4 regions of the Psychrobacillus sp. FSL K6-4046 genome follow, and region 4 is predicted to be linked to each of the others. Evidence: a T-box and tRNA genes for the amino acid it is inferred to sense, from the RefSeq annotation. Region 4 holds a T-box; the other regions hold tRNA genes.
The links. The T-box of region 4 lies ahead of MKY09_RS07405 (valine--tRNA ligase). A T-box ahead of a tRNA ligase gene usually reads a tRNA of that ligase, here a tRNA-Val.
Positions count from the first base shown of each region.

Region 1: it has a tRNA-Val gene. The T-box ahead of MKY09_RS07405 (valine--tRNA ligase) is inferred to sense a tRNA for this amino acid. The anticodon was not compared.
Region 2: it has a tRNA-Val gene. The T-box ahead of MKY09_RS07405 (valine--tRNA ligase) is inferred to sense a tRNA for this amino acid. The anticodon was not compared.
Region 3: it has a tRNA-Val gene. The T-box ahead of MKY09_RS07405 (valine--tRNA ligase) is inferred to sense a tRNA for this amino acid. The anticodon was not compared.

Region 1 covers NZ_CP152020.1:95,073-100,354, reverse strand. The annotation lists rRNA gene MKY09_RS00525 (16S ribosomal RNA) at 1-402, opposite strand, end outside; tRNA gene MKY09_RS00520 (tRNA-Ala) at 538-613, opposite strand; tRNA gene MKY09_RS00515 (tRNA-Pro) at 628-704, opposite strand; tRNA gene MKY09_RS00510 (tRNA-Arg) at 710-786, opposite strand; tRNA gene MKY09_RS00505 (tRNA-Leu) at 803-891, opposite strand; tRNA gene MKY09_RS00500 (tRNA-Gly) at 907-981, opposite strand; tRNA gene MKY09_RS00495 (tRNA-Leu) at 999-1,083, opposite strand; tRNA gene MKY09_RS00490 (tRNA-Lys) at 1,106-1,178, opposite strand; tRNA gene MKY09_RS00485 (tRNA-Thr) at 1,185-1,260, opposite strand; tRNA gene MKY09_RS00480 (tRNA-Val) at 1,274-1,349, opposite strand; rRNA gene rrf (5S ribosomal RNA) at 1,373-1,488, opposite strand; rRNA gene MKY09_RS00470 (23S ribosomal RNA) at 1,610-4,538, opposite strand; rRNA gene MKY09_RS00465 (16S ribosomal RNA) at 4,751-5,282, opposite strand, start outside.
Region 2 covers NZ_CP152020.1:1,230,815-1,236,096, reverse strand. The annotation lists gene MKY09_RS06055 (1,4-dihydroxy-2-naphthoate polyprenyltransferase) at 1-300, shown strand, start outside; tRNA gene MKY09_RS06050 (tRNA-Glu) at 742-813, opposite strand; tRNA gene MKY09_RS06045 (tRNA-Ser) at 821-911, opposite strand; tRNA gene MKY09_RS06040 (tRNA-Asn) at 919-993, opposite strand; tRNA gene MKY09_RS06035 (tRNA-Ile) at 998-1,074, opposite strand; tRNA gene MKY09_RS06030 (tRNA-Gly) at 1,081-1,154, opposite strand; tRNA gene MKY09_RS06025 (tRNA-Phe) at 1,163-1,238, opposite strand; tRNA gene MKY09_RS06020 (tRNA-Asp) at 1,382-1,457, opposite strand; tRNA gene MKY09_RS06015 (tRNA-Met) at 1,461-1,537, opposite strand; tRNA gene MKY09_RS06010 (tRNA-Ser) at 1,732-1,824, opposite strand; tRNA gene MKY09_RS06005 (tRNA-Ile) at 1,837-1,913, opposite strand; tRNA gene MKY09_RS06000 (tRNA-Met) at 1,920-1,993, opposite strand; tRNA gene MKY09_RS05995 (tRNA-Ala) at 2,021-2,096, opposite strand; tRNA gene MKY09_RS05990 (tRNA-Pro) at 2,114-2,190, opposite strand; tRNA gene MKY09_RS05985 (tRNA-Arg) at 2,200-2,276, opposite strand; tRNA gene MKY09_RS05980 (tRNA-Leu) at 2,293-2,381, opposite strand; tRNA gene MKY09_RS05975 (tRNA-Gly) at 2,397-2,471, opposite strand; tRNA gene MKY09_RS05970 (tRNA-Leu) at 2,489-2,573, opposite strand; tRNA gene MKY09_RS05965 (tRNA-Lys) at 2,596-2,668, opposite strand; tRNA gene MKY09_RS05960 (tRNA-Thr) at 2,675-2,750, opposite strand; tRNA gene MKY09_RS05955 (tRNA-Val) at 2,763-2,838, opposite strand; rRNA gene rrf (5S ribosomal RNA) at 2,875-2,990, opposite strand; rRNA gene MKY09_RS05945 (23S ribosomal RNA) at 3,112-5,282, opposite strand, start outside.
Region 3 covers NZ_CP152020.1:3,688,435-3,693,716, forward strand. The annotation lists gene rocF (arginase) at 47-949, opposite strand; gene MKY09_RS18160 (GNAT family protein) at 1,020-1,598, opposite strand; tRNA gene MKY09_RS18165 (tRNA-Ala) at 1,731-1,803, opposite strand; tRNA gene MKY09_RS18170 (tRNA-Gln) at 1,822-1,896, opposite strand; tRNA gene MKY09_RS18175 (tRNA-Tyr) at 1,902-1,985, opposite strand; tRNA gene MKY09_RS18180 (tRNA-Val) at 2,006-2,081, opposite strand; tRNA gene MKY09_RS18185 (tRNA-Thr) at 2,190-2,262, opposite strand; tRNA gene MKY09_RS18190 (tRNA-Asn) at 2,270-2,344, opposite strand; rRNA gene rrf (5S ribosomal RNA) at 3,475-3,590, opposite strand; rRNA gene MKY09_RS18200 (23S ribosomal RNA) at 3,769-5,282, opposite strand, start outside.
Region 4 covers NZ_CP152020.1:1,518,715-1,523,996, reverse strand. The annotation lists gene MKY09_RS07410 (hypothetical protein) at 1-163, opposite strand, end outside; gene MKY09_RS07405 (valine--tRNA ligase) at 399-3,041, opposite strand; T-box leader at 3,087-3,313, opposite strand; gene MKY09_RS07400 (hypothetical protein) at 3,387-3,578, shown strand; gene MKY09_RS07395 (hypothetical protein) at 3,558-4,244, opposite strand; gene hemL (glutamate-1-semialdehyde 2,1-aminomutase) at 4,462-5,282, opposite strand, start outside.

The DNA.
Region 1 (5,282 bases), 1.4 Mb from region 4:
CTCCATCAGACTTTCGTCCATTGTGGAAGATTCCCTACTGCTGCCTCCCGTAGGAGTCTGGGCCGTGTCTCAGTCCCAGTGTGGCCGATCACCCTCTCAGGTCGGCTACGCATCGTCGCCTTGGTGAGCCGTTACCTCACCAACTAGCTAATGCGCCGCGGGCCCATCCTGTAGTGACAGCCGAAACCGTCTTTTAACATTTCCTCATGTGAGGTAATGGATTATTCGGTATTAGCCCCGGTTTCCCGGAGTTATCCCAATCTACAGGGCAGGTTGCCCACGTGTTACTCACCCGTCCGCCGCTAAATCAGAAGAAGCAAGCTTCTTCATCATCCGCTCGACTTGCATGTATTAGGCACGCCGCCAGCGTTCGTCCTGAGCCAGGATCAAACTCTCCATAATAGAGAACTTAAAAAGCTCATTTTGTTTTGCTGGCATCATCATTAAATGATGTCAAAAATTGTTTTGCGTCAATCAAGCCGAAGCTTGTTGATGCTGTATGTCTTAACGTTTTGCATGTTCAGTTTTCAATGTTCATGGTGGAGCCTAGCGGGATCGAACCGCTGACCTCCTGCGTGCAAGGCAGGCGCTCTCCCAGCTGAGCTAAGGCCCCGAAATAATAATAACTGGTCGGGAAGACAGGATTCGAACCTGCGACCCCTTGGTCCCAAACCAAGTGCTCTACCAAGCTGAGCTACTTCCCGTTATATGGCGCGCCCGGCAGGAGTCGAACCCACAACCTTCTGATCCGTAGTCAGACGCTCTATCCAATTGAGCTACGGGCGCTAATTATTCATAAAAGTGGTGCCGAGGACCGGAATCGAACCGGTACGGTAGTCACCTACCGCAGGATTTTAAGTCCTGTGCGTCTGCCAGTTCCGCCACCCCGGCACTTCAATGAATCTTTGGAGCGGAAGACGAGGTTCGAACTCGCGACCCCCACCTTGGCAAGGTGGTGTTCTACCACTGAACTACTTCCGCTCGGTTATTAAGTTAAGTGGTGCGGGTGAAGGGAGTCGAACCCCCACGCCTTGCGGCGCTAGATCCTAAGTCTAGTGCGTCTGCCAGTTCCGCCACACCCGCATATTTATTTCACAAAAGTGAATGAGCCATGAAGGACTCGAACCTTCGACCCTCTGATTAAAAGTCAGATGCTCTACCAACTGAGCTAATGGCTCGGAAAATGGTGCCGGAGAAAGGACTTGAACCCTCAACCTACTGATTACAAGTCAGTTGCTCTACCAGTTGAGCTACTCCGGCAGGAGTAAAATTATGGTGGAGGATGACGGGCTCGAACCGCCGACCCTCTGCTTGTAAGGCAGATGCTCTCCCAGCTGAGCTAATCCTCCTGGGTAATATTTTTTTATTGCAAGCCCAGCGACGTCCTACTCTTGCAGGGGGAGACCCCCAACTACCATCGGCGCTGAAGAGCTTAACTTCCGTGTTCGGTATGGGAACGGGTGTGACCTCTTCGCCATCATCACTAGACTTGAATAATAATTGAAAGACAAGTTTTATTATATCAACTATGTAGATTATTACAAGCTTTTTTTAAATAAAAATTTATTCTTTCAAAACTGAATAAACTGACATCTTAGAAACAAACAATTTGGTTAAGTCCTCGATCGATTAGTATTCGTCAGCTGCACGTGTCGCCACGCTTCCACCCCGAACCTATCTACCTCATCGTCTTTGAGGGATCTTACTTACTTGCGTAATGGGAAATCTCATCTTGAGGGGGGCTTCGTGCTTAGATGCTTTCAGCACTTATCCCGTCCACACATAGCTACCCAGCGATGCCCTTGGCAGAACAACTGGTACACCAGCGGTGTGTCCATCCCGGTCCTCTCGTACTAAGGACAGCTCCTCTCAAATTTCCTACGCCCACGACGGATAGGGACCGAACTGTCTCACGACGTTCTGAACCCAGCTCGCGTACCGCTTTAATGGGCGAACAGCCCAACCCTTGGGACCGACTACAGCCCCAGGATGCGATGAGCCGACATCGAGGTGCCAAACCTCCCCGTCGATGTGGACTCTTGGGGGAGATAAGCCTGTTATCCCCGGGGTAGCTTTTATCCGTTGAGCGATGGCCCTTCCATGCGGAACCACCGGATCACTAAGCCCGTCTTTCGACCCTGCTCGACTTGTAGGTCTCGCAGTCAAGCTCCCTTCTGCCTTTACACTCTTCGAATGATTTCCAACCATTCTGAGGGAACCTTTGGGCGCCTCCGTTACACTTTAGGAGGCGACCGCCCCAGTCAAACTGCCCGCCTGACACTGTCTCCTACCCGGGTTACGGGTATGGGTTAGAATTTCAATACAACCAGGGTAGTATCCCACCGACGCCTCCTCCGAAGCTGGCGCTCCGGGCTCTAAGGCTCCTACCTATCCTGTACAAGTTGCACCAAAATTCAATATCAAGCTACAGTAAAGCTCCACGGGGTCTTTCCGTCCTGTCGCGGGTAACCTGCATCTTCACAGGTACTATAATTTCACCGAGTCTCTCGTTGAGACAGTGCCCAGATCGTTACGCCTTTCGTGCGGGTCGGAACTTACCCGACAAGGAATTTCGCTACCTTAGGACCGTTATAGTTACGGCCGCCGTTTACTGGGGCTTCAATTCGCACCTTCGCTTGCGCTAAGCACTCCTCTTAACCTTCCAGCACCGGGCAGGCGTCAGCCCCTATACTTCACCTTACGGTTTTGCAGAGACCTGTGTTTTTGCTAAACAGTCGCCTGGGCCTATTCACTGCGGCTCTTCTAGGCTATTCACCCAAAAGAGCACCCCTTCTCCCGAAGTTACGGGGTCATTTTGCCGAGTTCCTTAACGAGAGTTCTCTCGCTCACCTTAGGATTCTCTCCTCGACTACCTGTGTCGGTTTGCGGTACGGGCACCTCCCACCTCGTTAGAGGCTTTTCTTGGCAGTGTGAAATCAGGAACTCCGGACATACGTCCTTGCCATCACAGCTCAATGTTACAGAGTGCGGATTTGCCTACACTCACACCTCACTGCTTGGACGTGCATAACCAACAGCACGCTTACCCTATCCTACTGCGTCCCCCCATCACTCAAACGGTGGGGTGGTGGTACAGGAATATCAACCTGTTGTCCATCGTCTACGCCTATCGGCCTCGACTTAGGTCCCGACTAACCCTGAGCGGACGAGCCTTCCTCAGGAAACCTTAGTCATACGGTGGATGGGATTCTCACCCATCTTTCGCTACTCATACCGGCATTCTCACTTCTAAGCGCTCCACCAGTCCTTCCGGTCTGACTTCAACGCCCTTAGAACGCTCTCCTACCACTGATACCAAAGGTATCAATCCACAGCTTCGGTGATTTGTTTAGCCCCGATACATTTTCGGCGCAGCGTCACTCGACCAGTGAGCTATTACGCACTCTTTAAATGATGGCTGCTTCTAAGCCAACATCCTGGTTGTCTAAGCAACGCCACATCCTTTTCCACTTAACAAATACTTTGGGACCTTAGCTGGTGGTCTGGGCTGTTTCCCTCTTGACTACGGATCTTATCACTCGCAGTCTGACTCCCAAACATAAATCATTGGCATTCGGAGTTTGTCTGAATTCGGTAACCCGGGATGGGCCCCTAGTCCAAACAGTGCTCTACCTCCAAGATTCTAACGTTTGAGGCTAGCCCTAAAGCTATTTCGGAGAGAACCAGCTATCTCCAGGTTCGATTGGAATTTCTCCGCTACCCACACCTCATCCCCGCACTTTTCAACGTGCGTGGGTTCGGACCTCCAGTAAGTGTTACCTCACCTTCATCCTGGACATGGGTAGATCACCTGGTTTCGGGTCTACGACCACATACTCATTCGCCCTATTCAGACTCGCTTTCGCTGCGGCTCCGTCTTCTCAACTTAACCTCGCATGTAATCGTAACTCGCCGGTTCATTCTACAAAAGGCACGCCATCACCCGTTAACGGGCTTTGACTATTTGTAGGCACACGGTTTCAGGGTCTATTTCACTCCCCTTCCGGGGTGCTTTTCACCTTTCCCTCACGGTACTGGTTCACTATCGGTCACTAGGTAGTATTTAGCCTTGGGAGATGGTCCTCCCGGATTCCGACGGAATTTCACGTGTTCCGCCGTACTCAGGATACACTCTGGAGGGAATGAACTTTTGACTACGGGGCTTTTACCCTATCCTGCGGACCTTTCCAGATCGCTTCGTCTAGCTCATTCTTTTGTAACTCCGTATAGAGTGTCCTACAACCCCAAGAGGCAAGCCTCTTGGTTTGGGCTCTTCCCGTTTCGCTCGCCGCTACTCAGGGAATCGAATTTTCTTTCTCTTCCTCCAGGTACTTAGATGTTTCAGTTCCCTGGGTGTGTCTCAGATGCGCTATGTATTCACGCAAATGTACTGCCCCATTACGGGCAGTGGGTTTCCCCATTCGGAAATCTTCGGATCGAAGCTCACTTACAGCTCCCCGAAGCATATCGGTGTTAGTGCCGTCCTTCATCGACTCCTAGTGCCAAGGCATCCACCGTGCGCCCTTATTAACTTAACCTAAAAGTTAAAAGTACTACACTTGCAATCACGTAAGTGATCACAATTTGAATATCTTGCGTTTGTTTCTTTTTTCGATGTCATTTTATCCAGTTTTCAAAGAACAAGTTAAAAAGTAAAAAGCTTTAAATGCTCATATAGAATGAACATTCAAAACTGAACTGCAAAACGTTAAGATACAGATAAAAATCTGTATTCCGAATATATCCTTAGAAAGGAGGTGATCCAGCCGCACCTTCCGATACGGCTACCTTGTTACGACTTCACCCCAATCATCTGTCCCACCTTCGGCGGCTGGCTCCCAAAAGGGTTACCCCACCGACTTCGGGTGTTACAAACTCTCGTGGTGTGACGGGCGGTGTGTACAAGGCCCGGGAACGTATTCACCGTGGCATGCTGATCCACGATTACTAGCGATTCCGGCTTCATGTAGGCGAGTTGCAGCCTACAATCCGAACTGAGAACGGTTTTATGGGATTTGCTCACCCTCGCGGGGTTGCGACCCTCTGTACCGTCCATTGTAGCACGTGTGTAGCCCAGGTCATAAGGGGCATGATGATTTGACGTCATCCCCACCTTCCTCCGGTTTATCACCGGCAGTCACCTTAGAGTGCCCAACTGAATGCTGGCAACTAAGATCAAGGGTTGCGCTCGTTGCGGGACTTAACCCAACATCTCACGACACGAGCTGACGACAACCATGCACCACCTGTCACCGCTGTCCCCGAAGGGAAAAGCCTATCTC
Region 2 (5,282 bases), 290 kb from region 4:
ACAAAAGGCGGTAGAAAAACAATGGCTATCTTAATAGGTAGAGACAATGCTATTAATGTGTTAGCCCTATTTTTTATCGTTTCTTATGTATGGATCATCTTATTAGTAATACTTCAGATTCTTACACCTTGGGCTTTGCTAGTCTTACTAAGTGCAAAGAAACCAATAGATGCTATAAAACTATTTAAATCTAAAGAGAATCACCTCGAAGTCGGATTAGCAATGAAAAACACCGCACTTACGAATACCATTTTCGTATTTCTTTTAGGTATTGGCTTGTTAATAGGATTTTTACTATGATGGGTCAGTCAGGAAGTTAACTCTTCCTGGCTTTTTTATTTGTGAAGTTTAAGTTAGAGGTTGCAGAAGTGTAAACGAAGAAAGAAAAGTCTAACCAAATAATTGATTTCGCATAGTTTCTTTAGAATCGGACGGTTTTGTTTAATAATCGGTCGGTTAGGCAAAATAATCGGTTGGTTCTCTTCAATAATCGGTCGGTGGAAGAACTTTTAGAAGTAAATCTTTTCACATGAAGATAATGCCCAAATGCTATTATTGATCACTTTAGTGTAATCGTTCTGCTAACAATATTTGAAAGGAAATTCACAAATAAGTGCAGCATAGATTCACTTTTCTTGATACTTCTTCCCGCCTGGATTTACAATGTTATAACAATCCTTACATATCATAAAGGCACAATAAAAAAAGACAACCACCGAAGTGATTGCCTTTTTACAGTTATGACCCCTACGGGATTCGAACCCGTGTTACCGCCGTGAAAGGGCGGTGTCTTAACCGCTTGACCAAGGGGCCTTATATATGGCGGAGAAGGAGGGATTTGAACCCTCGCGCCGGTTGCCCGACCTACACCCTTAGCAGGGGCGCCTCTTCAGCCACTTGAGTACTTCCCCATATATATGGCTCCGAAGGTAGGACTCGAACCTACGACCAATCGGTTAACAGCCGATTGCTCTACCACTGAGCTACTTCGGAATAATGGTGGGCCTAAATGGACTCGAACCATCGACCTCACGCTTATCAGGCGTGCGCTCTAACCAGCTGAGCTATAGGCCCATTAATTGGAGCGGGTGAAGAGAATCGAACTCTCATCATCAGCTTGGAAGGCTGAGGTTTTACCACTAAACTACACCCGCGTGATAAATGGTGGCTCAGGACGGAATCGAACCGCCGACACAAGGATTTTCAGTCCTTTGCTCTACCGACTGAGCTACTGAGCCTCTTCGATTTACGCTAAGCAGCACAACTCTTTGTCAGCTTCACTCACTCATTCAGTCACGTACTTTAGTACGCTCCTTCTTTCGTTCGATTGCTTCCTCGATTTGCTTGCTTATCCTAAATCTCTAACATATTGAATAATAAATGGCGGTCCCGACCGGGATCGAACCGGCGATCTCCTGCGTGACAGGCAGGCATGTTAACCGCTACACCACGGGACCATTTGGTTGCGGGGACAGGATTTGAACCTGTGACCTTCGGGTTATGAGCCCGACGAGCTACCGAACTGCTCCACCCCGCGACAATAAGAGTAGTTGAAATTTAAATCAACTGCGCATTTAGTGAGTTTTACGTCTTCCACGCTTCGCTTGCGTCGACGTTAATCGCTTTCTTCGTGAAGCGATTTGCTCCACCCCGCGACAATAAGAGTAGTTGAAATTTAAATCAACTTTTCATTCAATTACTTGGTATGTATATTTCCCACTAACAATAAGATGGAGGAGGAAGAGGGATTCGAACCCCCGCGCGGTATGACCCGCCTGTCGGTTTTCAAGACCGATCCCTTCAGCCAGACTTGGGTATTCCTCCGAAAAATTATGTTGGTGGACCTTGCAGGACTCGAACCTGCGACCGGACGGTTATGAGCCGTCTGCTCTAACCAACTGAGCTAAAGGTCCTTAAGATGGCGGCAGAGGGAGTCGAACCCACGACCTTTCGGGTATGAACCGAATGCTCTAGCCAGCTGAGCTACGCCGCCAGGAACTTTAAAAGAAAATTTTATATTTGGTGGAGCCTAGCGGGATCGAACCGCTGACCTCCTGCGTGCAAGGCAGGCGCTCTCCCAGCTGAGCTAAGGCCCCAAATTTTTATTAATAACTGGTCGGGAAGACAGGATTCGAACCTGCGACCCCTTGGTCCCAAACCAAGTGCTCTACCAAGCTGAGCTACTTCCCGTATATATATTGGCGCGCCCGGCAGGAGTCGAACCCACAACCTTCTGATCCGTAGTCAGACGCTCTATCCAATTGAGCTACGGGCGCTAATGTTACTTAAAAGTGGTGCCGAGGACCGGAATCGAACCGGTACGGTAGTCACCTACCGCAGGATTTTAAGTCCTGTGCGTCTGCCAGTTCCGCCACCCCGGCACTTTAGTGAATCTTTGGAGCGGAAGACGAGGTTCGAACTCGCGACCCCCACCTTGGCAAGGTGGTGTTCTACCACTGAACTACTTCCGCTCGGTTATTAAATTAAATGGTGCGGGTGAAGGGAGTCGAACCCCCACGCCTTGCGGCGCTAGATCCTAAGTCTAGTGCGTCTGCCAGTTCCGCCACACCCGCATATTTATTTCACAAAAGTGAATGAGCCATGAAGGACTCGAACCTTCGACCCTCTGATTAAAAGTCAGATGCTCTACCAACTGAGCTAATGGCTCGGAAAATGGTGCCGGAGAAAGGACTTGAACCCTCAACCTACTGATTACAAGTCAGTTGCTCTACCAGTTGAGCTACTCCGGCAGGAGTAAGTAATGGTGGAGGATGACGGGCTCGAACCGCCGACCCTCTGCTTGTAAGGCAGATGCTCTCCCAGCTGAGCTAATCCTCCTGGGTATTAAAATGTTATTATGTATTTTTATTGCAAGCCCAGCGACGTCCTACTCTTGCAGGGGGAGACCCCCAACTACCATCGGCGCTGAAGAGCTTAACTTCCGTGTTCGGTATGGGAACGGGTGTGACCTCTTCGCCATCATCACTAGACTTGAATAATAATTGAAAGACAAGTTTTATTATATCAACTATGTAGATTATTACAAGCTTTTTTTAAATAAAAATTTATTCTTTCAAAACTGAATAAACTGACATCTTAGAAACAAACAATTTGGTTAAGTCCTCGATCGATTAGTATTCGTCAGCTGCACGTGTCGCCACGCTTCCACCCCGAACCTATCTACCTCATCGTCTTTGAGGGATCTTACTTACTTGCGTAATGGGAAATCTCATCTTGAGGGGGGCTTCGTGCTTAGATGCTTTCAGCACTTATCCCGTCCACACATAGCTACCCAGCGATGCCCTTGGCAGAACAACTGGTACACCAGCGGTGTGTCCATCCCGGTCCTCTCGTACTAAGGACAGCTCCTCTCAAATTTCCTACGCCCACGACGGATAGGGACCGAACTGTCTCACGACGTTCTGAACCCAGCTCGCGTACCGCTTTAATGGGCGAACAGCCCAACCCTTGGGACCGACTACAGCCCCAGGATGCGATGAGCCGACATCGAGGTGCCAAACCTCCCCGTCGATGTGGACTCTTGGGGGAGATAAGCCTGTTATCCCCGGGGTAGCTTTTATCCGTTGAGCGATGGCCCTTCCATGCGGAACCACCGGATCACTAAGCCCGTCTTTCGACCCTGCTCGACTTGTAGGTCTCGCAGTCAAGCTCCCTTCTGCCTTTACACTCTTCGAATGATTTCCAACCATTCTGAGGGAACCTTTGGGCGCCTCCGTTACACTTTAGGAGGCGACCGCCCCAGTCAAACTGCCCGCCTGACACTGTCTCCTACCCGGGTTACGGGTATGGGTTAGAATTTCAATACAACCAGGGTAGTATCCCACCGACGCCTCCTCCGAAGCTGGCGCTCCGGGCTCTAAGGCTCCTACCTATCCTGTACAAGTTGCACCAAAATTCAATATCAAGCTACAGTAAAGCTCCACGGGGTCTTTCCGTCCTGTCGCGGGTAACCTGCATCTTCACAGGTACTATAATTTCACCGAGTCTCTCGTTGAGACAGTGCCCAGATCGTTACGCCTTTCGTGCGGGTCGGAACTTACCCGACAAGGAATTTCGCTACCTTAGGACCGTTATAGTTACGGCCGCCGTTTACTGGGGCTTCAATTCGCACCTTCGCTTGCGCTAAGCACTCCTCTTAACCTTCCAGCACCGGGCAGGCGTCAGCCCCTATACTTCACCTTACGGTTTTGCAGAGACCTGTGTTTTTGCTAAACAGTCGCCTGGGCCTATTCACTGCGGCTCTTCTAGGCTATTCACCCAAAAGAGCACCCCTTCTCCCGAAGTTACGGGGTCATTTTGCCGAGTTCCTTAACGAGAGTTCTCTCGCTCACCTTAGGATTCTCTCCTCGACTACCTGTGTCGGTTTGCGGTACGGGCACCTCCCACCTCGTTAGAGGCTTTTCTTGGCAGTGTGAAATCAGGAACTCCGGACATACGTCCTTGCCATCACAGCTCAATGTTACAGAGTGCGGATTTGCCTACACTCACACCTCACTGCTTGGACGTGCATAACCAACAGCACGCTTACCCTATCCTACTGCGTCCCCCCATCACTCAAACGGTGGGGTGGTGGTACAGGAATATCAACCTGTTGTCCATCGTCTACGCCTATCGGCCTCGACTTAGGTCCCGACTAACCCTGAGCGGACGAGCCTTCCTCAGGAAACCTTAGTCATACGGTGGATGGGATTCTCACCCATCTTTCGCTACTCATACCGGCATTCTCACTTCTAAGCGCTCCACCAGTCCTTCCGGTCTGACTTCAACGCCCTTAGAACGCTCTCCTACCACTGATACCAAAGGTATCAATCCACAGCTTCGGTGATTTGTTTAGCCCCGATACATTTTCGGCGCAGCGTCACTCGACCAGTGAGCTATTACGCACTCTTTAAATGATGGCTGCTTCTAAGCCAACATCCTGGTTGTCTAAGCAACGCCACATCCTTTTCCACTTAACAAATACTTTGGGACCTTAGCTGGTGGTCTGGGCTGTTTCCCTCTTGACTACGGATCTTATCACTCGCAGTCTGACTCCCAAACATAAATCATTGGCATTCGGAGTTTGTCTGAATTCGGTAACCCGGGATGGGCCCCTAGTCCAAACAGTGCTCTACCTCCAAGATTCTAACGTTTGAGGCTAGCCCTAAAGCTATTTCGGAGAGAACCAGCTATCTCCAGGTTCGATTGGAATTTCTCCGCTACCCACACCTCATCCCCGCACTTTTCAACGTGCGTGGGTTCGGACCTCCAGTAAGTGTTAC
Region 3 (5,282 bases), 1.7 Mb from region 4:
AAAAGCTGACAATTAGCCTGCTTTTCCTAAAATACTAATAAAACTATTATATTAAGCTTTCTCCAAATAATGACCCCATAAGTGCGACTGCAGTATCAGCTGTTTTATTTTTCTCATCGAGAATAGGATTTACCTCTACAAATTCAGCAGATGAAATTAAATGAGAGGAATAAAGCATTTCCATGGCTAAATGACTTTCACGATAGCTTATACCTCCTGGTACAGGCGTTCCAACTCCAGGTGTATATAGCGGATCTAATCCATCTAAGTCAAGAGACAAATGCACACCATCCACTTTACGTTCCAGGAAGTAAGTTATCGTTTGATTCATAACCTCGGTCATCCCTAGCTTATCTATTTCATGCATGGAGAAAACTTTAATGCCTTTTTCTCTAATCAGTTCTCTCTCTCCCGGGTCAACAGAACGGGCGCCAATTATAACTATATTCTCAGGTTTAATCTTCGGTGCAAATTCACGTATGTTCACTAAATCCTTGTGACCTAAGCCTATGCTTACGGCTAATGGCATACCGTGAATATTCCCCGATGGAGAAGTTTCAGCAGTGTTTAAGTCTGCATGAGCATCGTACCAGATAACCCCTAGATTTTCATATTGATCAGAAAGACCTGCTAATGTACCGATCGCTATACTATGATCTCCACCTAGGACAAGAGGGAAATCCCCTGCCTCTACAACTGAATGCACTTTATTGGCGAGAGCTGTATTAGCTTCAATCACCTGCTCTAAATTTCTTAAGGTTGTAGACGACTCTTCTTTTCTAATCTGACTGATTAAAATATCCCCTTCATCCTTCACCGTATGACCAAGGTCAGTTAAGCGTTCCACTACTCCTGCATAACGAATTGCACTTGGTCCCATATCTACCCCACGTCTATTTTGACCAAGATCCATAGGAACCCCTATAATTGTTAGATTTAATTTATTCATTTTTTTATACCCCCTTTAGTTCATACACTTATTGTAATTCCTTAAAGGCAGTTGGCTCAACTCAGCATTTTCATGTATATTTATTCATTAATAACTGAAGATATTTTTTTGTTTCTGCCCATTCTTCATTTACAATCGAATATAAAACCGCGTTTCTGACGGTCCCGTTGGATCTCACACGTTCGTTCCTTAATACGCCTTCCTTGATGCCCCCAATTCTTTCAATAGCTCGCTGTGACGGTAAGTTTAACTCGTCAGTTTTAAACTGTACACGAATCATCCCCAGCGTCTCAAAGCAATGCTGGAGCATCAAGAACTTACAGGTCGTATTTACATGAGTTCTCTGATAAGCTTTCCCGTAAAAAGTAGAGCCAATTTCACAAGCACCGTTAACTTGATCTATCCCGTAAATCCTAGTCGTACCCATTATTTTTTTTGTATCTGTATGTTCCACTACATAAACAATTGCGGTTTGTTGACCTTGCATTTGATCAATGCCTGCCTGCAGCCAATCTCCTAGCTGTTCTTCACTTTCTACCGTATGTAACATATATTCAAATACACTAGGCTCATACAGCTCCCACAGTAACGGTATATCGCTTTTCGTTAATAATCTTAATGTAACGTCCCCAAGGATTAAGCTTTCCATTTCCTCTCACAACCTCTTCTCTTTTTCTATTTATATCGGAATGTCGAAGTTATTTTGTTATATATTTTAAACACAAAAAAACTCTTTTCAATTGAATGAAAAGAGTTAAGTATACACACATTAGAATTAAAATGGAGCCTAGCGGGATCGAACCGCTGACCTCCTGCGTGCAAGGCAGGCGCTCTCCCAGCTGAGCTAAGGCCCCATAATAGATAATAGAAAATGGCTGGGGTACCTGGATTCGAACCAGGGCATGACGGAATCAAAATCCGTTGCCTTACCGCTTGGCTATACCCCAAAAACTGGTGGAGGGGGACGGATTCGAACCGCCGAACCCTAAGGAGCGGATTTACAGTCCGCCGCGTTTAGCCACTTCGCTACCCCTCCAGGCTATTATAAAAACTTTTTGGTGGAGGATGACGGGCTCGAACCGCCGACCCTCTGCTTGTAAGGCAGATGCTCTCCCAGCTGAGCTAATCCTCCAAAACAGTAATCCTCTTTAAAAACCGGACAATTAATAGTTTAGCATAAGTATTACTTCAAAACAAGCACTTTTTTATGTACATTCCCTACTTTTATGTAAAATAGAAAAGCTTCCAACCGGATTTGAACCGGTGACCTCTTCCTTACCATGGAAGCACTCTACCTACTGAGCTATGGAAGCATAAAAATGGCTCCGAAGGTAGGACTCGAACCTACGACCAATCGGTTAACAGCCGATTGCTCTACCACTGAGCTACTTCGGAACGTTCTTATTATTTAAAGTACAAATATAATTATAACAAGTATACTTTAAATTTCAAGCTTAATTTAGGTATTTTTCCAATGAAATATTCAAGGTTCCAATATATAGAATTTGTCATCTTTTTGAATGATATTCTCTATATTTTAATTTCTTAGGAGATGCCTCACCCTATTATATTGTCCATTTATATTTAGAAATATACGTAAAATATTTAAGCTATTAATAGAGAACCGTAAAATATTTATTAATTTTTTATGTTTAAAGTAGAGTTGATTTCCGCTCTAGACGTACGCTTTCCGCGGGGGGAGCGATAAGCCATCACCCATCGCTAACGCGCGTGGTTGTGATGTCTTATCTGTCTCCCTCCTCCCGCTGGAGTCGCCGTCTGCCGCTCCAATCAATAGAGTAATTAATGTTAGTATTTTATAGGTAGTGCACTCTATATAAAATTCGACTCTCATTAAAAGAAGTATTAATTACTTTAATTATTGCTAGGAGAGCGCTTTTAAACTAGAAGAATGGTAAGAGCAGGAATCATAGCTATCACAGAGTTTAAACTCCTGTTTGATCAGGCTCACATAATTATTACTCGTAACTCTTTCCTTGCCCTATTCATAACATGCTCAAGTATTTTTGTAATTTCTGTGGAGAGATTGCCTTCTGAACAAAAAAATACCAGTCGCGGTCGTTCGGTTCTCGCGTATGCCATACGCTCCGAGCCTCTCTTCCTTGCTTCCTCGAACTCGTTGCCCCTCCGGCTTCTCGCTCACTTCCTTAGGGAGATAGCGCCTTCGGCTTTTTCCTGTAAAAGATAAAACAAAAAAGCCACCACCGATTACTCGGTGATGACTTCCTTTAGTTGCCCAGCGACGTCCTACTCTTGCAGGGGCGACCCTCCAACTACCATCGGCGGCTGCGAAACCAGATGGGCGGCAGATTTCTTTGTCAGCCGCAGTCGTTCGGTTCTCGCGTATGCCATACGCTCCGAGCCTCTCTTCCTTGCTTCCTCGAACTCTTTGCCCCTCCGGCTTCTCGCCCACTTGCTTAGGGAGAGAGTGCCTTCGGCTTTTTTTTCATTTTAAACAAAACAAAAAAGCCGTCACCGATTACTCGGTGACGACTTCCTTTAGTGCCCAGCGACGTCCTACTCTTGCAGGGGGAGACCCCCAACTACCATCGGCGCTGAAGAGCTTAACTTCCGTGTTCGGTATGGGAACGGGTGTGACCTCTTCGCCATCATCACTAGACTTTTTCAGCTTTCAATACACTTCGCATTGCGTTGTCAACTTCGTTCGTTCAATCAGTCACGTACGTAAGTACGCTCCTTCCTTCACTCACTCGTTTCCTAGCACTGCTTGCGCCTTGAAACCCTCAGAGTTGTTCACTCAAAACTGGATAAAAGACATCATCTTAGAAACAAACAATTTGGTTAAGTCCTCGATCGATTAGTATTCGTCAGCTGCACGTGTCGCCACGCTTCCACCCCGAACCTATCTACCTCATCGTCTTTGAGGGATCTTACTTACTTGCGTAATGGGAAATCTCATCTTGAGGGGGGCTTCGTGCTTAGATGCTTTCAGCACTTATCCCGTCCACACATAGCTACCCAGCGATGCCCTTGGCAGAACAACTGGTACACCAGCGGTGTGTCCATCCCGGTCCTCTCGTACTAAGGACAGCTCCTCTCAAATTTCCTACGCCCACGACGGATAGGGACCGAACTGTCTCACGACGTTCTGAACCCAGCTCGCGTACCGCTTTAATGGGCGAACAGCCCAACCCTTGGGACCGACTACAGCCCCAGGATGCGATGAGCCGACATCGAGGTGCCAAACCTCCCCGTCGATGTGGACTCTTGGGGGAGATAAGCCTGTTATCCCCGGGGTAGCTTTTATCCGTTGAGCGATGGCCCTTCCATGCGGAACCACCGGATCACTAAGCCCGTCTTTCGACCCTGCTCGACTTGTAGGTCTCGCAGTCAAGCTCCCTTCTGCCTTTACACTCTTCGAATGATTTCCAACCATTCTGAGGGAACCTTTGGGCGCCTCCGTTACACTTTAGGAGGCGACCGCCCCAGTCAAACTGCCCGCCTGACACTGTCTCCTACCCGGGTTACGGGTATGGGTTAGAATTTCAATACAACCAGGGTAGTATCCCACCGACGCCTCCTCCGAAGCTGGCGCTCCGGGCTCTAAGGCTCCTACCTATCCTGTACAAGTTGCACCAAAATTCAATATCAAGCTACAGTAAAGCTCCACGGGGTCTTTCCGTCCTGTCGCGGGTAACCTGCATCTTCACAGGTACTATAATTTCACCGAGTCTCTCGTTGAGACAGTGCCCAGATCGTTACGCCTTTCGTGCGGGTCGGAACTTACCCGACAAGGAATTTCGCTACCTTAGGACCGTTATAGTTACGGCCGCCGTTTACTGGGGCTTCAATTCGCACCTTCGCTTGCGCTAAGCACTCCTCTTAACCTTCCAGCACCGGGCAGGCGTCAGCCCCTATACTTCACCTTACGGTTTTGCAGAGACCTGTGTTTTTGCTAAACAGTCGCCTGGGCCTATTCACTGCGGCTCTTCTAGGCTATTCACCCAAAAGAGCACCCCTTCTCCCGAAGTTACGGGGTCATTTTGCCGAGTTCCTTAACGAGAGTTCTCTCGCTCACCTTAGGATTCTCTCCTCGACTACCTGTGTCGGTTTGCGGTACGGGCACCTCCCACCTCGTTAGAGGCTTTTCTTGGCAGTGTGAAATCAGGAACTCCGGACATACGTCCTTGCCATCACAGCTCAATGTTACAGAGTGCGGATTTGCCTACACTCACACCTCACTGCTTGGACGTGCATAACCAACAGCACGCTTACCCTATCCTACTGCGTCCCCCCATCACTCAAACGGTGGGGTGGTGGTACAGGAATATCAACCTGTTGTCCATCGTCT
Region 4 (5,282 bases):
CACTTTCTTCTATCTCTGCAATACTTTCATACCTTACTTCTAAAAACATGTCACTTGCAAGGTTCTCTCTCATCTCCGCAAGGTTTCTCCCCGTCTCCGCAAGGTTCTTCCCCGTCTCTGCAAGGTTCTTCCCCATATCCGCAAGGTTTCTCCGTCTCCGCAAGGTTTTCCTCCGTCTCCGCAAGGTTTTCCTCCGTCTCCGCAAGGTTCTCCTCCGTCTCCGCAAGGTTTCTCCGTTTCCGTAAGATTCTACCTCATCTCCGCAAGGTTCTTCCTCGTCTCCGCAAGATTCCCCTCTTTCCCCGTAAAAATCACTCCCCATCTATGCAACACCTCCCAATCCCAATAAAAAAAGTGTAGCCAGATACCTCATCGGTTCTGGCTACACTTACTTTGTTTTACAAGCTATTTAATTCCTCGATACGTTTTAGAACGGTTGCGTGTTTTTCCAGGTAGTCCTGTTCTTTTGCACGCTCTTCGGCTACTACTGCCTCAGGAGCTTTTGATACGAAGCGTTCATTGGATAGTTTCCCTTGAACTAGCTTCACTTCTTTTGCCCATTTTTCTAATTCTTTTTCTAGACGTGCTTTTTCAGCCTCAATATCGATTAAGCCTTGTAATGGAAGGTATAAAAGAGCACCTGTTACTACTGCTGACATCGATTGGCCCGGATCATCTAGGTCTTGACCGATTACTAGAGGCTCTGGGTTACAGAAACGCTCTAAGTATTTTGCGTTTGCTTCTAGTACTGCTAGCGTATCTGCATCTTTTGCAGAAATGTATAACGGTACTTTTTTGCTCATCGGTGTTTGTACCTCTGAACGGATGTTACGAACAGAGCGAATAATCTCTGCAAGTAGCTTCATGCTTGCTGCTTGGCTTTGATCAGAAAGCTCTTCGTTTACTGTCGGCCATGCCGCTACTGTAATGGATTCGCCTTCATGCGGTAGGTTTTGCCAAATTTCTTCTGTTATGAAAGGCATAAATGGGTGCAATAAACGCATTGTGTTGTCTAATACGTATGCTAGAACCGAGCGAGTCATATGCTTCGCTTCTTCGTCATCTCCGTTTAGTGGAAGCTTAGACATTTCGATATACCAGTCACAGAAATCATCCCAGATGAAGTTGTATAGGGCACGACCAACTTCGCCAAACTCATATTTCTCTGAAAGTCTTGTAACTTGCTCGATTGTTTCATTTAAACGAGTTAGGATCCAAGCATCTGCAACGGATTTTTTCCCATCTAAATTAATTTCCTCGTATTTCAATCCATCCATATTCATCAACGCAAAGCGTGAAGCATTCCAGATTTTATTGGCAAAGTTCCAAACGGCCTCTACTTTTTCTACTGAGAAACGTAAATCTTGTCCTGGAGAAGAACCAGTGCTTAAGAAATAGCGTAGTGAATCTGCTCCGTACTTATCAATTACGTCCATTGGGTCGATACCATTGCCAAGGGATTTAGACATCTTACGTCCATCTTCTGCACGAACAAGACCATGAATTAATACATCATCGAATGGGCGAGTTCCTGTAAATTCTACTCCTTGGAATATCATACGTGACACCCAGAAGAATATAATATCATAACCTGTAACAAGGGCATTTGTTGGGTAATACTTCTTCATTTCTTCGTTTTCTACATCCGGCCAGCCTAGCGTAGAGAAAGGCCATAAAGCAGAGGAGAACCATGTATCTAGTACATCTTCATCCTGCTTCCAATTTTCTTCGTCTGCTGGAGCCTCATGCCCAACATACACTTCGCCAGTTTCTTTATGGTACCACGCTGGAATTCTGTGTCCCCACCAAAGCTGACGTGAAATACACCAGTCATGTATATTTTCCATCCATCGTAAATACGTTTTTTCAAAGCGATCCGGTACAAAATTAACCTTACCCTCTGATTCTTGCAACTTAATCGCTTCTTCTGCAAGTGGCTGCATTTTTACAAACCACTGAGTAGAAAGGTAAGGCTCAACTACTGCTCCGCTTCGCTCAGAGTGGCCTACAGAGTGTGCATGCTCTTCAATTTTAAATAAAACACCTGCATCTTGAAGATCTTTTACGATTTGTTTACGGCATTCAAAGCGATCCATTCCTTCATATTTAGCTGCATTCTTGTTCATTGAACCATCTTCATGCATAACTAAAATACGCTCTAGGTTATGACGATTACCTATTTCAAAATCATTTGGGTCATGTGCAGGAGTAATCTTAACCGCGCCACTACCAAACTCCATATCTACGTAATCATCTGCTACGATTGGAACTTCACGGCCAACGATTGGTAATTTCACCGTTTTTCCGATTAAGTGTTTGTAGCGCTCATCTTCAGGATGTACTGCAACCGCTGTATCCCCTAGCATTGTTTCTGGTCGAGTTGTTGCAACATCGATTGAACCAGTACCATCTGCAAGTGGGTAATGCATATGATAGAATGCACCCTGTATATCTTTATGAATTACTTCGATATCAGAAAGTGCTGTTTTTGTAGCAGGATCCCAGTTGATAATGTATTCCCCGCGGTAAATCAAGCCTTTGTTATAAAGCTTAACAAATACTTCCTTTACTGCATTGGAAAGACCCTCATCTAAAGTGAAGCGTTCACGAGAATAGTCTAAGCCTAGACCTAGTTTTGACCATTGCTTGCGAATATGTCCTGCATATTCATCTTTCCATTTCCAAGTTTCTTCCACAAATTTTTCACGACCTAGGTCATATCTCGAAATATTGTCAGCACGTAATTTTTCTTCTACCTTTGCTTGTGTAGCGATACCTGCATGGTCCATTCCTGGTAGCCATAGAGCGTCATATCCTTGCATACGCTTCATGCGAATAATAATGTCTTGAAGAGTTGTATCCCAGGCGTGACCTAAATGTAGCTTCCCTGTTACGTTAGGCGGTGGAATCACAATGGTATATGGTTCCTTTTCACTTTCTGGATGCGCCTCAAAATATTTACCTTTTAACCACCATTCATAGCGGCCTTTTTCGATTGACTGCGGATCATACTTGGTTGACATCGTTGTCTCATTTGTCATATCGTTTCCTCCTTAAAAAAGAATATAAAAAAACTCCTATCATCACTAAAGGACGAAGGAGTTTGTTCGCGGTACCACCTTTATTCGCAGATGCAATATAACACATCACGCTCTCAATTAGATAACGGCTTCAAACCGGCAATTGCTACTGTTAGTTCACAAAAGCTGCTCTTGGGCTACCTTCAAATGGTGGCTAACGGAAACATTTCAGCAAATTGTTTCCTTTCTTTAGATAACCGTGTCATTTTACTCTTCCCATTCATAGCATCCATATATAGTTGTTTTTATTGTATAGGATATTATTATATGCCGTCAAGCATAGTCTTGTGAAAGGAGGAAAACACTATGAAAAGAGGATACAACCCCTATTTACTGCCCGACTGGTTACGAAGAACTCGTTTTTACGTGAAAGGAATCATTATACCAATCGGTTGCTTTCAACTTGTTCGTGTTTTAATTGTTCCAACAACATGGGATTTTCTCTTGCTAGTATTTCTAGCATTTCTTGGTTTTCTATTATTTAAGGACATTATTTGATGGAAAGGAAAGCTTGGTATAACCATCCTCCAAATTAAATATAAACTGTAGCTCAGAATCATCCTCAGCCGGGCTTTCCACTTCTCTATTTTTAATCGTCACATTAGTCTGCTCCTGAACTGGTTCCTGTACCGTACGTGGGGACTGCTGTTCATTACTTACAAAGGCCTCTCTATGGCTACTAGACTCTAATACTAGGGTTTCTTCTACTTCTTCAATCATTTCTTGTCTTACTTCTGCTACTACTTCCTCCGTTTTAGGACGATGCGTTTCATATTCACAATTGACTAGCCATACGATTTCAATACCATCTGACTCTGCCTTGCAATTTATAGTTTCTATACTTACTGTCGGTAACGTTTCGGCTTGTATTCTATCTTTACTAATCTCTACACTCATCGGTACCGCATATTCAAAATAACCAAGCTCACCGTTTAAATCTAGGTCTTCGATTTCCGTAAATTCACTTGTTGCGTGATGCTCCACTTCACCTTCCTCAAACTCCACGTGACAAGTAATATGATAAATACCGTTGATATGCACCATGTTGTCCATTTCCTCATGAAAATACTGAGGGGTTACATTAATTGTCTTTACTTCCTTAGGCACTCCAAAGCTTTGCGGAAAACAGAACTGTTCCTTAACTTCCCAACTTTTAACTTCCATTTTTCATCCTCCTTCATATAGGACAAATTATGTTTCAACGTAAGAAAATATGAAAAATACCATACGAATATGCCAGCTTTTCAAAAGTTTTACCCCCAGTCTTCGCTTTCTTTCAAGGAGTTTCGCCTCTTCTTACAGCTATTTGTAAATATAAAAGAGAATAAAAAAACAGACAAGCCATTCTAATTGCTTAGAACGTTTGTCTGTTCAATATTTATTATCGAGCTAACTTTTCAAACACTGTATGGAAGGCTTGAATTGTTTTTTCAATATGCTCCTCGGTGTGCGCAGTGGAAAGGAACATTCCTTCAAATTGAGAAGGTGGTAAATAGATTCCTTCCTCAGCCATTAGACGATAGTATTTTGCGAATAAGTCTAAGTCTGCTGTTCTAGCTACGTCATAATTCACTACATTTTCATTAGTGAAGAAGAAGCCGATCATAGAACCAGCACGATTTACTGTATGAGGAATGTTGTATTTGCTTGCAGCTTCTCTGAACCCTTTTTCAAGCATGTCACCAAGCTTTACGAAATACTTATACGTATCCTCGTTCAAGCGTGATAATGTCTCATAGCCTGCTGTCATCGCCAGAGGATTCCCTGATAGGGTACCTGCTTGATATACAGATCCTGCTGGTGCAATCATTTCCATGATTTCGCGTTTCCCACCGAAAGCTCCTACTGGTAGGCCACCTCCGATTACTTTACCTAGACAAGTCAAATCTGGAGTAATACCAAAATGTCCTTGTGCACAGTTATAATCTACACGGAAACCAGTCATTACTTCGTCAAAGATTAAAACTGTTCCATTTTTCTCTGTTAATTCACGCAATGCTTCGAGGAATCCTTCAATTGGAGGTACAACTCCCATATTACCTGCCACTGGCTCCACAATAACTGCTGCTAAATCGTCACCAAAGTTTTCAAACACATAGCGAACACTCTCAATGTCATTATAAGGTGCCGTAATCGTATTTTTAGCAATCGACTCAGGAACACCTGGGCTATCTGGAAGACCTAGTGTAGCAACACCAGAAC